3 regions of the Blautia sp. AM28-27 genome follow, and region 3 is predicted to be linked to each of the others. Evidence: a T-box and tRNA genes for the amino acid it is inferred to sense, from the RefSeq annotation. Region 3 holds a T-box; the other regions hold tRNA genes.
What was found. A T-box is a leader RNA that pairs with one kind of tRNA and senses whether it is charged. The one in region 3 lies ahead of DW743_RS11755 (valine--tRNA ligase), so its partner is inferred to be a tRNA-Val.

Region 1 (4,851 bases), on a different contig from region 3:
GTACTCCATCGTACAGATGCCGAGCGGCATTCCGGTAGCAACCGTTGCCATCAATGGCGGTGCCAATGCCGGAATCCTGGCAGCAAAGATTCTTGCAACTTCCGATCCGGAACTGCTTGCAAAACTGAAAGCATATACACAGGAAATGAAAGAGCAGGTTGAGGCAAAAGACGCAAAACTGCAGGAAACAGGATACCGTAACTACAGTAAATAAAAACAAAGGACAAGGGAGGTTCACCATGGATTACAAGAACGCAGGAGTAGATATTGAAGCTGGATACAAATCAGTAGAATTAATGAAAGAGCATGTAAAGAAAACCATGCGCCCGGAGGTATTAGGCGGCCTTGGCGGTTTTTCCGGCGCTTTTTCCCTGGCAAAAATCAAAGAAATGGAAGAGCCGGTGCTGCTTTCCGGTACAGACGGATGCGGAACCAAGGTGAAGCTCGCCATGATTCTTGATAAACACGACACCATCGGCATTGATGCCGTTGCCATGTGTGTGAACGATATCGCATGCGCCGGCGGAGAACCGCTGTTCTTCCTCGACTACATCGCATGCGGAAAGAACTATCCGGAGAAGATCGCTTCGATCGTAAAAGGCGTTGCAGAAGGCTGTCTGCAGTCCGATGCAGCACTGATCGGTGGTGAGACCGCAGAGCATCCGGGCCTGATGCCGGAGGATGAGTACGATCTGGCAGGTTTTGCTGTCGGCGTATGTGACAAGAAAGACATGATTACCGGTGAAAATCTGGCAGCCGGAGACGTACTGATCGGCATGGCTTCCACCGGCGTTCACAGCAACGGATTTTCTCTTGTCCGTAAAGTTTTCGATATGACAAAAGATTCTTTAAATACATACTATGATGAGCTCGGCGCAACCCTCGGCGAGACCCTGCTTGCACCGACCCGTATCTACGTAAAAGCACTCCGTGCCATCAAAGATGCCGGTGTAACCGTAAAAGCATGCAGCCACATCACCGGAGGCGGCTTCTACGAGAACATTCCGCGTATGCTCAAAGACAACACCGTAGCCGTTGTACAGAAAGACAGCTACACCGTACCGCCGATCTTTGATCTGATGGCAAAGAAAGGCAATATCGACGAGCAGATGATGTACAACACCTTCAACATGGGTATCGGTATGGTACTGGCTGTTGATCCGGAAGATGTAGACGCAGCGATGAAAGCCATCCGTTCCACAGGAGATACGCCATATGTGATCGGCCACATTGAAAACGGAGAAAAAGGAGTACAGTTATGCTAAGATTAGCAGTTCTCGTCTCCGGCGGCGGCACGAACCTGCAGGCGATTCTGGATGCGATTGACGAGGGAATCATCACAAACGCGGAGGTTTCTGTTGTCATCAGCAACAATGCAGGAGCGTATGCGCTGGAGCGTGCGAAAAAGAAGGAGATTGATGCGGTATGCCTTTCCCCGAAGACCTTTGCATCGAGAGAAGCATTCAACGAGGCACTGCTGGCGAAACTGCAGTCGTACAACGTCGATCTCGTTGTGCTCGCAGGATGCCTGGTTGTGATCCCGCAGAGCATTGTGGATGCTTATCCGAATAAGATCATCAACATTCATCCGTCCCTCATTCCGTCGTTCTGCGGAACGGGCTATTACGGACTGAAAGTGCACGAGGGCGTATTATCCCGCGGCGTCAAAGTGACGGGAGCGACGGTTCATTTTGTGGACGGCGGAACAGACACCGGCCCGATTATTCTGCAGAAGGCAGTCGAAGTGCACGAGGGCGATACACCGAAGGCACTGCAGCAGCGCGTCATGGAAGAGGCCGAGTGGGTCATCATGCCGCGTGCGATTGATCTGATTGCAAACGGAAAAGTAACGGTAGAAGACGGACACGTAAAGATAAAGGAGTAAGAGCGATGAAAGTACTGATTGTAGGAAGCGGCGGAAGAGAGCATGCGATTGCCTGGAAGGTGGCGCAGAGCCCGAAGGTAGACAAGATTTACTGCGCTCCTGGAAACGCAGGAATTGCGGAGTACGCAGAGTGTGTCGATATTGCAGCGATGGAGTTTGACAAGCTTGTTGCTTTTGCGAAAGAAAAAGAGATTGACCTGACCGTCATCGGCATGGATGATCCGCTGGTCGGCGGTGTTGTCGATGCGTTTGAGGCAGAGGGACTGCGCGTATTCGGACCAAGAAAGAATGCGGCAATCCTGGAAGGATCGAAAGCGTTCTCCAAAGACCTGATGAAAAAATACCATATCCCGACGGCGGCATACGAGACATTCTCCGATCCAGAAGCGGCAGAGAAATATCTCGAGACTGCAAAATTCCCGATCGTGCTGAAAGCCGACGGTCTGGCTCTTGGAAAAGGCGTTCTGATCTGCAATACCTTAGAGGAAGCAAAAGAGGGCGTCAAGACGATCATGCTCGACAAGAAATTCGGCAGTGCCGGAAACGAGATGGTCATCGAGGAGTTTATGACGGGGCGTGAGGTTTCCGTTCTCTCCTTTGTGGATGGAAAGACGATCAAGACGATGAGTTCTGCACAGGATCACAAGAGAGCAGGAGACGGCGACACCGGCCTGAACACCGGCGGTATGGGCAACTTCTCCCCGAGTCCGTTTTATACCGAAGAAGTGGATAAGTTCTGTAAGAAATATATCTATCAGCCGACCGTAGATGCGATGGCAGCCGAGGGAAGACCGTTTAAGGGAGTTATCTTCTTCGGACTGATGCTGACACCGGACGGACCGAAGGTGCTCGAGTACAATGCCCGCTTCGGCGATCCGGAGGCACAGGTTGTGCTTCCTCGTATGAAGACAGACATCATTGATGTATTTGAAGCCTGCATCGACGGAACTCTCGACCAGATCGACCTGCAGTTTGCAGATAATGCGTGTGTCTGCATCGTACTGGCTTCGAACGGTTATCCGGTTTCCTACGAAAAAGGATTCCCGATCCGCGGACTCGAGACGTTCAAAGAGCATGAGGGCTATTACTGCTTCCATGCAGGAACGAAGTTCAAAGATGGCGAGATCGTGACAAACGGAGGCCGTGTCCTCGGCGTGACAGCACTTGGCGATACCCTGAAAGAGGCACGTGCGAATGCATATAAGGCTGTTGACTGGGTTGACTTTGACAATAAATATTACCGCCATGATATTGGAAAAGCGATTGACGAAGCGTAACGTGAATGTGAATTTTAATTTTGAGTAAAATGGAGCCGCCAGAATCCCGGTGAAAGGGAAATCTGGCGGCTTTGTCTTTTTATTCTGAAAAGGGAATAAAGCGCCGCCGTTCCGGATACAATAGTAAGGAGATCCTTTGGTTTTTAGCAGAATCAGAACAGGAAAGGCGGTCGGAAAAGATGGGAATCGTTTGTCTGGCGGGGATTTTTGCCGTATTTCTTCTGCTTGCATGGACGCTCTGCCGGGCGGCAGGATGGGAGAAAGAACGGGAAGATCTGGAACAGGAGCAGTACCTGAAAGAGTGGCGGGAGAAAAAGTTGAAAAAAATCGAAAAAATTTGAAAATTAGTGTTGACATTTGGCGGGTGGGATGCTATACTAACAAAGTCGGTTGGTGATACAGATAAAAAGTCGACAGACAAAACACTGATGTGGGGTCTTAGCTCAGCTGGGAGAGCATCTGCCTTACAAGCAGAGGGTCATAGGTTCGAGCCCTATAGGCCCCATGTTTTATGAAAAACGGTGTTGAAAATGAATATGGCGAGATAGCTCAGTTGGCTAGAGCACGCGGTTCATACCCGCGGTGTCGAGGGTTCGAATCCCCCTCTCGCTACTTATGGAACCCTTGAGAAATCAAGGGTTCTTTTGGCTTTATGGACAGTATGATGATATGGCTGTCATGTCAAAATCGTGTCTTGAAATCCACAGGGATTTGTGAGAAAATAAGACTACCTAAGAGCTTGTTTTGGGCTCTGAAAGTAAATAAAACAGTAATGGATAGAAGAAAGATAAGGAAAAAACAATGATAGAGTTTAATAAACCACCTTTTATTGGAACAGAACTGGAATACATCCGCCAGGCGGCAGAGGAAAACAACAAGCTGTGCGGCGACGGTCCTTTTACGAAGAAATGTTCTGCCTGGATGCAGGACAATTTCAACGTAAAACATGCGATGCTTACGACATCCTGCACCCATGCACTGGAAATGGCAGCTTACCTGTCTGAGATTCGGCCGGGCGACGAAGTGATCATGCCGTCCTACACGTTTGTTTCCACTGCAGATGCCTTTGTTCTGCGCGGAGCAAAAATCGTCTACGTGGATATCCGTCCGGATACGATGAACATCGACGAGACCAAGATTGAGGATGCCATCACCGAAAAAACAAAAGCGATTGTTCCGGTTCACTATGCGGGCGTTGCCTGTGAAATGGATACCATCATGGATATTGCAAAACGCCATAACCTGAAGGTTGTAGAGGATGCGGCACAGGGTGTGAGCGCGTACTACAAGGGAAAAGCCCTTGGAACGATCGGCGATTTTGGCTGCTACAGCTTCCATGAGACGAAAAACTATACGATGGGAGAGGGCGGCGCGCTGCTGTTCCAGGATGAGAATTATCTGGAAAAAGCAGAGATCCTTCGTGAAAAGGGAACGAACCGCAGCAAGTTTTTCCGCGGACAGATCGACAAATATACCTGGATCGACTACGGTTCCTCCTATCTGCCGAGCGATATGAATGCGGCTTACCTGCTTGCAGAACTCGAGGAACATGAGAAAATCGATAGAAAGCGGATGGCCATCTACAACTATTACCATGAGCAGCTCCGTCCGCTGGCTGAGGCCGGAAAGATCGAGCAGCCGGTTGTGCCGGAAGGCTGTGTACATAATGCGCATATGTACTTCATCAAG
Region 2 (4,851 bases), on a different contig from region 3:
CAAACGTGATGGCATCAAAAATCGTTGTTTTTCCAGCGCCGGTGTCCCCCGTAATCAGATACAGACCGCCGCCCAGCCGATCAAAATCAAGTTCCATCCGGTCCGCATACGGTCCGAATGCACTGATGACTAATTTCTTTGGTTTCATCCCTTCATCCCCCGTAACAATTCTTCCACCAGCGCTTCCTGCTGTGCGGTCATGCTCTGATTATTCTGTAATTCATAAAATTCCCGGAACAGTTCCAGTTCTGATTTTTCCTCCACTCGTTCCGCCGTGCCAATGTCTGCAGCAGACCGGGTTCTTTTGTTATCGTACTCCAGGCGCATCAGGTTCGGATAGATCGTTCGGAGTTTTGCCATTCCATCCGGCACATCTTCTTCATCCGTCAACGTCACCAGAAGGTAATCCTCGCAGTCGCTGTTCTCATAAAATCTTTTTGCCGTGACTTCCAGATACGTCCCCTGGATTTTCCTGAGATCGTGCAAGGGCTTTAATGGAATTGTTCTAAGCTCCACCGTTCCTTTTTCTTTTAATTTGATCACCGTAATCGTTTTTTCCTGTCCTGCTTCCGAAAAAGAATATTTCAGCGGCGAACCGCAATAGCGAACCGTGTCTCTTTCCACCTTCTGTGGGCTGTGGATGTGCCCCAGTGCAGCATAATCAAACTTTTCAAACAATTCTGCCGGAATCTGATCCAAGTCGCCAACCTGCAGTTCTTCTGCATCACATCGTTTTGCCCCGGTTACGAACTGGTGGGCCAGAATCACATTTCGATCCTGTTCATCAACCAAATCCTGTTCCAGTGCAATCCGAACTGCATCCGCTGTACACATTACTTCTTCCGCACGCTCCGGCAGGGCATGACGCACCACCGCAGGCCGTAAAAACGGAAGCAGATGAATCCACACCGTGCCATACGCATCCTGCAGCGGAATTTTCTCTATCGTTCCATTGTATACCTTTGAAAAATAGATCCCGCTTTTTCCCATCAGGCTGGATCCAAATGCCAGACGCTCGGCGGAATCATGGTTTCCACTGATAATAAAAGTGGGAATCCGATTGGTGGAAAGCTCTGTCAGAAACGCGTCAAAAACCTGAACCGCTTCTGCACTTGGAATCGTACTGTCGTAAATATCTCCGGAAAGCAGTACACCATCTGGTCTCTCTCTTTTTGCAGTATGCAGAATCTGCGACAAAATGTACTTCTGATCCTCGATCATCGAAAATTCATTGACTCGCTTTCCGATGTGGAGATCGGATAAGTGGAATAATTTCATAAGCGCCTCCCTGTCATTTTCCATGGTATTGTAATCTGCAGGGCCCGCCACTGGCAGCCCCCTCCGAACGTAAAACAACAAAAGCCCCTGCTTTCGCAGGAGCTCTCTCTTTCGTAGCGAGAGGGGGATTCGAACCCTCGACACCGCGGGTATGAACCGCGTGCTCTAGCCAACTGAGCTATCTCGCCATACTATATTTTTAGAAGTATGGGGCCTACAGGGCTCGAACCTGTGACCCTCTGCTTGTAAGGCAGATGCTCTCCCAGCTGAGCTAAGACCCCATATCTGTTTTCTAGCAGTTCTTACGTCCTGCTGACAATATGTATATTAGCACGCTTTGTTCTGTTTGTCAACGATATTTTTTGAAATTTTTCAAATTTTTTCTTTTGTTTCTACAATACCAGCGATTTCATGTCCTTCCGGCATACGCTGTCTTTAACTATCCAAAGTTATTTTTTCTATGCATCTTTCCGTTTTCTCATCTCTTCCAGTTTCTGGTTCATGCTTTCCGCCACCATATGGTCATTTACATATACGATCAGATTCACCGTAACATAAACTCCAATAATCAAAACCTCCATCAGCACATACAAACGCCCATTTAATGCGGTATGAACCGAAACAATACGATCCGCATTTACAATCGTTGTCTTTGATGCACGCTTCATACATTTTCTTGTTATTTTCTCTTCCAGCTGATACAGTCTGCTTTTAATTTCATAAAACTTATTTGACGTATAAGCAAACACCTTGTTTTGCACTGCCTCGAAATATAAAATATCTTCTGTTCTTATGGAAACACATTCTTTCTTTTCTGTGTATCCCCGGATAGATTCCCCTTTGCTTCTTACATACTCTTTTATTTCTGCAAATTCTTTCGTAAAATTTACATATTCGAGTATAACGCCCTCTTTTTCCGGGTCATCGATCTCTCTTTCTGTAATATTCATAACTGTCTCTTTTCTCATTTTTTATTCATTCTATAGTCGAAGGATATATTTACTTCCCATCTTTCTCCGGAAGAGCTGTCATGCACAAAAAAATAATTCCAAATACCACAACACATCCAACCATAAGCATCACCATCTGATTTACACTTACTACAGACCCCTGGAACTTCGGGTTACAATCCAGTGTATCACGAATCGCAGTAATCATTTCTTCTGGCAGCTGATTGTTCTCCATCTCTTCGAAGATTCCACGGAGCATATGATTTTTCAACAGAGAAGTTCCGTAGGTACTTGGCAGATACGACAGTACTTTCTGCAGGCCGCTGCCGAAATTTGAAATCGGCATGTAAGCTCCGCATAAAAATCCATACCCGGCACTTACGATCGTTCCCACTGCGGATAACTGACCCTGGGTTGTCAGTGGAAAACTGACGATGCTTGACAACGTGCTTCCAAAGAGTACCAGTAAAATTTCATCGAGAAGAACCCAGAATACATCTACAGCGCTCATATACCAGCCCATTTTGTACATATAGCCAAGGCATAATACAAGCGCAAGCCCATTTACCAGCAGGGAATTGACTACAGTAGATAAAAAATACCCAAGATAAAGCTGTGCTTTGCTGATTGGCGATACATTAAAATCTTTCCTTGTTCCGTTTGCCCGGTCCTGTACCATCGTAAGATTCACGCAGAATGTCACAGTCACACAGCTGACTGCCAGAAGAGCCGCGGCAAGCTGTGCGGCCACCGTTCCATCGATCAGTTTGTCTGAGATTGTAATCATGTCCGGGATCGCGGACACAAAGGAATCTCTGTATACGTTTGCCAGAAATGTAGCATACAGCAAAATCAGAATTCCCGGAGTAATTAAAGCCGAAAAAAACATTCCTCTGTCTTTAAAAAACAATTTTCTGTTTCGACTTATAAGTGCAAATACTGCCTTCATCTGTGCTCACCTCCCAATGTTTTTCCGGTTACAGCAAGAAATACATCATCCATTCTGCCCTTTACCACTTCATAATCACGGAATATTTCCTGATGTTCCACGATCAGCCGGGTAGCCTCTGCGGTATTTTTTACTTTTAACTGATAGCCATCCCGGATCTTTTTATACTCTCTGCCCAGTGTTTTGATTTCTTCTTCTGTCACACCATAAACAGACATAGTGTCCTGCACATACTCATTTTTCAGCTCAAAAGGAGTTCCTTCTGCCACGATGCTTCCTTTATCCAGAATCACCACATAACCGGCATTTGCAGCTTCTTCCATGTAGTGCGTAGTCAGAAAAACTGTCAGCTTTTCTTCCACTCGAAGTTTTTCAATGATATCCCAGATCAAAAGCCGCGTCTGTGGGTCAAGTCCTGTCGTTGGTTCATCTAAAATCAGAAGTTCGGGCCGATGCAGCAAGGCTCTTGCAATATCAATTCTTCTTCTCTGTCCGCCGGACAGTTTTCCGACCGGCCGGTTCAGATAATCTCCGAAATCAAAAATCTCCACCAGTTCCCGCAATCTTTTTTCAAACGCTTTTCCTGTTATTCCATAAAGCGCTGCTCTGTTTTTCAGATTTTCCCTGACGGTAAGTGGCTTGTCCAGCACACTGTCCTGAAATACCACGCCAAGCATTGTTCCAACTTTCCTTCCGATCTTATCCAGATCTGTGCCCTGGATCTGAACCGTTCCGCTGTCTTTGTGAAGCTGCCCGCAGATGATCGAAATCGTTGTGCTCTTCCCTGCCCCGTTTACACCAAGGAATGCAAAGAGCTCTCCTTTTTTCACCTGAAAACTCAGATCATTGACTGCTTTTACATCACCAAAGCTTTTCTTTAAATGAGTGATTTTAATCATATCTGTTTCCATTACGCCTGCCCTCTCCTTTGATTTCTTTGCTGTTCCACATAAAAAATATCAGACAATTTCAATTGATACAAAACGTGATTTTTATATCCACATACCGATGTTTGTCCAAATACAGCTTCCCGAACATTCTGCACCCAGGATGCTTCCCTGTTGTGGCAATATACCATAACATGTTCTTCCTGCTTTGGATCAATCTGTTCCACCTCACATTTCATCCATCTCACCCCCAGTTATTCCTATTTCTTTTATATATGATTTTACAGCATTCGTCCAGTCTGCATGATGTGAAATGCAGAAATTCGCGGGTAAGATGCCAATTTCTGTTGTCTGCTCGTCTGGCGCATAGGAATTCATAAAAATAAGTGGAAAGCCATGTCAATGGACATGCAACTTTCCACTTATTCATTTTCATAAATTTTTTAATCCAGTGCTTCCTCTCCGTCATTACACGTGTCTACCTCATAACCTGCCTGGTGCAGACTTTTCGCAATCATATCACATAATTTCTTCTCATCTTCAACAACTAATAATCTCAATTTATTTTTCTCCATTTTCTTAACAGGAATTTTACACCCTCTATTGTACAATGCAAACATCGAAAGGTCAATAAACGGACTTTGAACATTGAAAGGAGTATTTTAATGAAATCTGAAAAAGCAACACAGATTCTTTTACTTGCAGCCGGTCTGGTGTTTTTCCTTGTCGGGATCTTCCGCGGAGAAGCAGCGGTTGTTCTTAGCAAGGCAATAAAATTATGTATGGA
Region 3 (4,851 bases):
GAAGCTGTACGGAATTGACTGTATGGTACCGCTGAACCTGATCGAGCAGCCGGGGGAGAAAAAATTTGTAAAATACAACGGTGCATACCGCCAGGATCTGATCGGATACGGAAAGCAGAACGCATGGAGCGTCTGGGAGCCGGTCGGCAGGAGCGAGAACAGCCAGGCGGCCTTTGGAAACGGATGCCGGGCGGCGTCGGAGATCGAGAAGATCAATGAAAATCCGCTGGCGAAGAGCGCGGCGTGCATGACGTATTACGAGAGAGGCTATCTGAATGCCGTTGTAAAAGAGCCGGAGCGGACCGGGGACGGGACACTTTGGTTTCCAGAGGAGAATTATTTCAAAGCATATTATCAGCCGCTTTTCGAGCTGTTTGCGGACGAACAGCCGGGTGAGCTGTACGGAAGCAGCGGCGGCTTTGAACTGGAGCTGACTCTGCCGTGGACGGAGGAAGGAAAACGCGGCTTCCGCCATCTGCAGATCGGAACGGATCAGGTGACGATTGCATTGATGCGGGAAGGGAAGTACGATCAGATCTTAAAGCGGATGGAAAACGTTTTGGATTTATCAAAAGAGTGCAGATTCTGCGGGGAAGATGGCATCTGGGTAGGCGCAGAGTAAAGGTCATCGGAAGTGCCGAAGCTGCCGGGGATGATGGTACACAGATTCTGTGTGGGAAAAGCGAAAAAGAAAGGACAAGAGCAATGGCAAAAAAAATGGAAACTCCAAAGGACGAAGGGCTGCAGGGGAATGAAACGATAGAGGAAGCAATTCTGGGACTGCAAAAGGAGCCGACGCCGGAACTGCTGGCACATGTGCTGACGGTAATCCGCCGCAGAATGAAAGAGGGCGGACAGGCGATTCTTTCCGTGGAACCGCCATCCGGCGACGATCAGATCCGGATCGGAACGGTAAAGAGCGCAGACGGAAAAGTCTGGTGGGCCGCGTTTACGAGCTTTGATGAGGAATTAAAGGGGAGCAGCAGCGTGAAATCTACGTTTCTCGTGAGTCTGGAACAGCTGATCCACATGGCATCCGAAACAAAGGAGATCAGCGGTGTGATTTTCAATCCGTGGAACCGCACGATCATGCTGGATCATACGCTGCTTTCGATTATCATCGGAGAAGAGAATGCAGGACATTGATATCATATTTCACTTGGCCAGATTACGATGCTGCTCACAATCAACTTCGATTACGGATTGCGTGGGTGATGATGCTGAGAGAAAAAAAGAAAATAGCATAAAATAGCGGAAGGTGGATCTAAGGCACAAAGCACAGGAGGGAAAGATATGGGGTATCGAAAGGTGTATCGTACGGTAGATGAACAGACTACAAAAAAGATGGTAAAGATGCTGCAGCGTCATGGAATCATGGCTTATGGAAAAAGCGAAGGAGCCGGAGAAATTCTGCAGATTACAACTGGAATACCGTATCAGGGACGCGTTGTTTATGTGAAGGAAGAGCAGGCAGAGGAGGCAAAAAAACGGATTGCCGACTGGGAGAAAAAAGGGGAATTTCCTGAGCCGCTCCGAACACAGTCCCATACGCCAAAAGCAAGAATTGCAGCTCTGATCTGGGTTATTATTATTGTTATGGGGATTTTATTTAACATAGGGTTCAGTATGTTCCGGTGAACAAAAGGGAGGTTTTACAAAATGGAAGGTTTTCAGGTAACAGAAATCGGAGAAAAAATTTACTGTATTCTTGACGCGGGAAATTCGTCATTCTATGTGGTAGAAGGAGAAGAGAAAGCGGCTGTGATTGATACCGGCATCACAGCAGGCGCAAAGATTCTGCCGGTGATAAGGGAGTTGACAGATAAGCCTCTGCTGCTGGTTATCACGCATGCGCACCCGGATCACATGTATCATATCGATGAGTTCAACGAGGTTTACATGTGCCACGACGAAAAGAAGATGGACCCGGAGACGCTCAGCGTACTGACAGCGGGAAAATTAAAACCGTGGGAGGAGATTCATGACATCCGTACCGATTCCGTGATTCCGCTCGGCGGCACAGAGCTGGCCGTCTGTCAGACACCGGGCCATACGCCGGGCAGTGTTGTCGTGCTGGAGACGAAACAGAATTACCTGTTCACCGGAGATGCGATCGGAAGCGGCTGCGGTGTCTGGATGCAGGTGCCGGGCGGAACGAGCCTGGAAGAGTATTACGATGGTCTGGTTGGTCTGATGGCGTGGCTGGTGAAAAAGGGCGGCCGCATGAAATTCTTCGGCGGTCATCACACGCAGGTGTTTGAATCGACGGCGCATCCGGTTTACAATCCGCTCAGCCTCGGCGTTCTCGCAGATCTCATCGACCTTGTGGATCAGGTGATCCACGGCGAAAACCTAGGACGGCCAAGCAATGCGAAGCCGTTTTCGAAAGAACAGGTCCGCTACGCGTCGTACGGCCGCGCAGAAATGCAGTACTGTGCATCGCGGATTCACCGAAAATAAGCGCGTGAAATCTTAAAACTTCCATAAGAAGAAAGGTTTTTGCCCGCGGCGGCTTGACAAAATAAAAAAACGCGATTATGATAAATGCAGTTTCTATTCCAACAGAAAAAGAAAAGGTTATGAGGAAGAGGAGTACATGGCAGGCCCCAAAAGAGAGGACGGTTCACCGGCTGAAAGGCTGTCCGGGAAGGTGGTCATGGAAGGTAGCTTCTGAACCGGAGAGCTGAAAAGCACAGAAGATGTGATGATTAGGTTCTCACGCATGAGTCACGTTACAGACTCCGAAACGAGATACAAATTAAGGTGGTACCGCGGAATTTTCGCCCTTTGCATGCATGTTATGTGTATGTGAAGGGCGTTTTTGATTTAAGACAAGCCTCTGCGGGAATAAATACCACAATACACCAAACATAAAAGGAGGATCTCATGAGCAAAGAACTCGCAAAGACCTACGATCCGAAAGGACTCGAGGACAGACTGTATCAGAAATGGCTGGATAAAGGATATTTCCACGCCACTGTAAACCCGAACAAAAAACCGTTTACCATTATGATGCCGCCTCCGAACGTAACCGGACAGCTTCACATGGGCCATGCACTCGACAACACCATGCAGGATATTCTCTGCCGTTTCAAACGGATGGAGGGATATGAAGTCCTCTGGCAGCCGGGAACCGACCATGCGGCGATTGCAACCGAGGTAAAGGTTACCAATATGCTCAAAGAGCAGGGCATCGACAAAGATGAAATCGGACGCGAAAAATTCCTGGAGCATTGCTGGGAGTGGAAAAAAGAGTACGGCGGACGCATCAACAGCCAGTTAAGAAAGATCGGCTCCTCCGCAGACTGGGAGAGAGAACGCTTCACCATGGACGAGGGATGCTCCAAAGCCGTAGAAGAAGTATTCTGCCGTCTGTATGAAAAAGGATGGATCTACAAAGGAAGCCGCATCATCAACTGGTGCCCGGTATGCCAGACTTCCATCTCCGATGCAGAGGTTGAATATCAGGAGCAGGCAGGCCACTTCTGGCACATCAACTACCCGGTAGTTGGAGAAGAAGGCCGCTTCGTAGAAATCGCAACGACCCGTCCGGAGACTCTGCTCGGCGATACTGCCGTAGCTGTCAATCCGGAGGATGAAAGATATACAGATATTGTAGGAAAAATGCTGAAGCTTCCGCTGACCGACCGTGAGATCCCGGTTATCGCAGATGCTTACGTAGACAAAGAGTTCGGAACCGGATGCGTAAAAATCACACCGGCACACGACCCGAACGATTTTGAGGTAGGAAAACGCCACAACCTCGAAGAGATCAACATCTTAAACGATGACGGAACCATGAACAACAAGTGCGGCAAATACGCCGGCATGGACCGCTACGAGGCAAGAAAAGCCATGGTAGAGGATCTCGAGAAGCTTGGCCTTCTTGTAAAAGTAGTGGATCACGTTCACAACGTAGGAACCCACGACAGATGTAAGACAACCGTAGAGCCGATGATCAAACCACAGTGGTTTGTAAAAATGGCGGATATGGCTGCCGCTGCCAGCGAAGCAGAGAAGAACGGGGAAGTAAACTTCATCCCGGATCGTTTCAGCAAGATTTATCAGAACTGGCTGAACAATATCCACGACTGGTGTATTTCCCGTCAGCTCTGGTGGGGTCATCGTATCCCGGCCTATACCTGTGATGACTGTGGCGAGATCACGGTTGTAAGAGGCGGAATGCCGGAAAAATGCCCGAAATGCGGCAGCACCCATCTCACTCAGGACCCGGATACCCTGGACACCTGGTTCAGTTCTGCTCTGTGGCCGTTCTCCACGTTAGGATGGCCGGAGAAAACACCGGAATTTGATTACTTCTATCCGACGGATGTTCTCGTAACCGGATATGACATCATTTTCTTCTGGGTTATCCGTATGGTATTCTCCGCACTGGAGCAGACCAAACAGGTTCCGTTCCACCACGTACTGATTCACGGACTCGTTCGTGACTCCCAGGGACGCAAGATGAGTAAATCCCTCGGAAACGGTATCGATCCGCTCGAAGTCATTGACAAATACGGTGCAGATGCTCTCCGTCTGACTTTGATGACCGGTAATGCACCTGGAAACGATATGCGTTTCTACTGGGAGCGTGTAGAAGCCAGCCGTAACTTCGCAAACAAAGTATGGAACGCTTCCCGTTTCATCATGATGAACCTGGAAAAAGCAGAAGTTCCGTCTGAAATGCCAAAAGACAAACTGACACTGGCAGATAAATGGATTCTTTCTAAGGTAAACACGCTGGCAACGGAAGTAACGGACAACATGGACCGCTACGAGCTCGGCATCGCCGTACAGAAGGTTTACGACTTTATCTGGGAGGAGTTCTGCGACTGGTACATCGAGATG

Region 1: it has a tRNA-Val gene. The T-box ahead of DW743_RS11755 (valine--tRNA ligase) is inferred to sense a tRNA for this amino acid. The anticodon was not compared.
Region 2: it has a tRNA-Val gene. The T-box ahead of DW743_RS11755 (valine--tRNA ligase) is inferred to sense a tRNA for this amino acid. The anticodon was not compared.

What each region holds. Positions count from the first base shown of each region.
Region 1 covers NZ_QUJK01000001.1:188,536-193,386, forward strand. The annotation lists gene purE (5-(carboxyamino)imidazole ribonucleotide mutase) at 1-214, shown strand, start outside; gene purM (phosphoribosylformylglycinamidine cyclo-ligase) at 240-1,265, shown strand; gene purN (phosphoribosylglycinamide formyltransferase) at 1,259-1,885, shown strand; gene purD (phosphoribosylamine--glycine ligase) at 1,891-3,162, shown strand; gene DW743_RS17910 (hypothetical protein) at 3,342-3,503, shown strand; tRNA gene DW743_RS00865 (tRNA-Val) at 3,595-3,667, shown strand; tRNA gene DW743_RS00870 (tRNA-Met) at 3,701-3,774, shown strand; gene rffA (dTDP-4-amino-4,6-dideoxygalactose transaminase) at 3,964-4,851, shown strand, end outside.
Region 2 covers NZ_QUJK01000007.1:57,682-62,532, reverse strand. The annotation lists gene DW743_RS11000 (AAA family ATPase) at 1-148, opposite strand, end outside; gene DW743_RS10995 (exonuclease SbcCD subunit D) at 145-1,278, opposite strand; tRNA gene DW743_RS10990 (tRNA-Met) at 1,393-1,466, opposite strand; tRNA gene DW743_RS10985 (tRNA-Val) at 1,487-1,559, opposite strand; gene DW743_RS10980 (LytTR family DNA-binding domain-containing protein) at 1,737-2,228, opposite strand; gene DW743_RS10975 (ABC transporter permease) at 2,278-3,177, opposite strand; gene DW743_RS10970 (ABC transporter ATP-binding protein) at 3,174-4,088, opposite strand; gene DW743_RS10965 (hypothetical protein) at 4,088-4,291, opposite strand; partial or broken gene DW743_RS18955 (response regulator transcription factor) at 4,511-4,684, opposite strand; gene DW743_RS10955 (CD1871A family CXXC motif-containing protein) at 4,730-4,851, shown strand, end outside.
Region 3 covers NZ_QUJK01000008.1:91,737-96,587, reverse strand. The annotation lists gene DW743_RS11775 (hypothetical protein) at 1-622, shown strand, start outside; gene DW743_RS11770 (SseB family protein) at 706-1,146, shown strand; gene DW743_RS11765 (putative signal transducing protein) at 1,294-1,638, shown strand; gene DW743_RS11760 (MBL fold metallo-hydrolase) at 1,660-2,460, shown strand; T-box leader at 2,571-2,791, shown strand; gene DW743_RS11755 (valine--tRNA ligase) at 2,887-4,851, shown strand, end outside.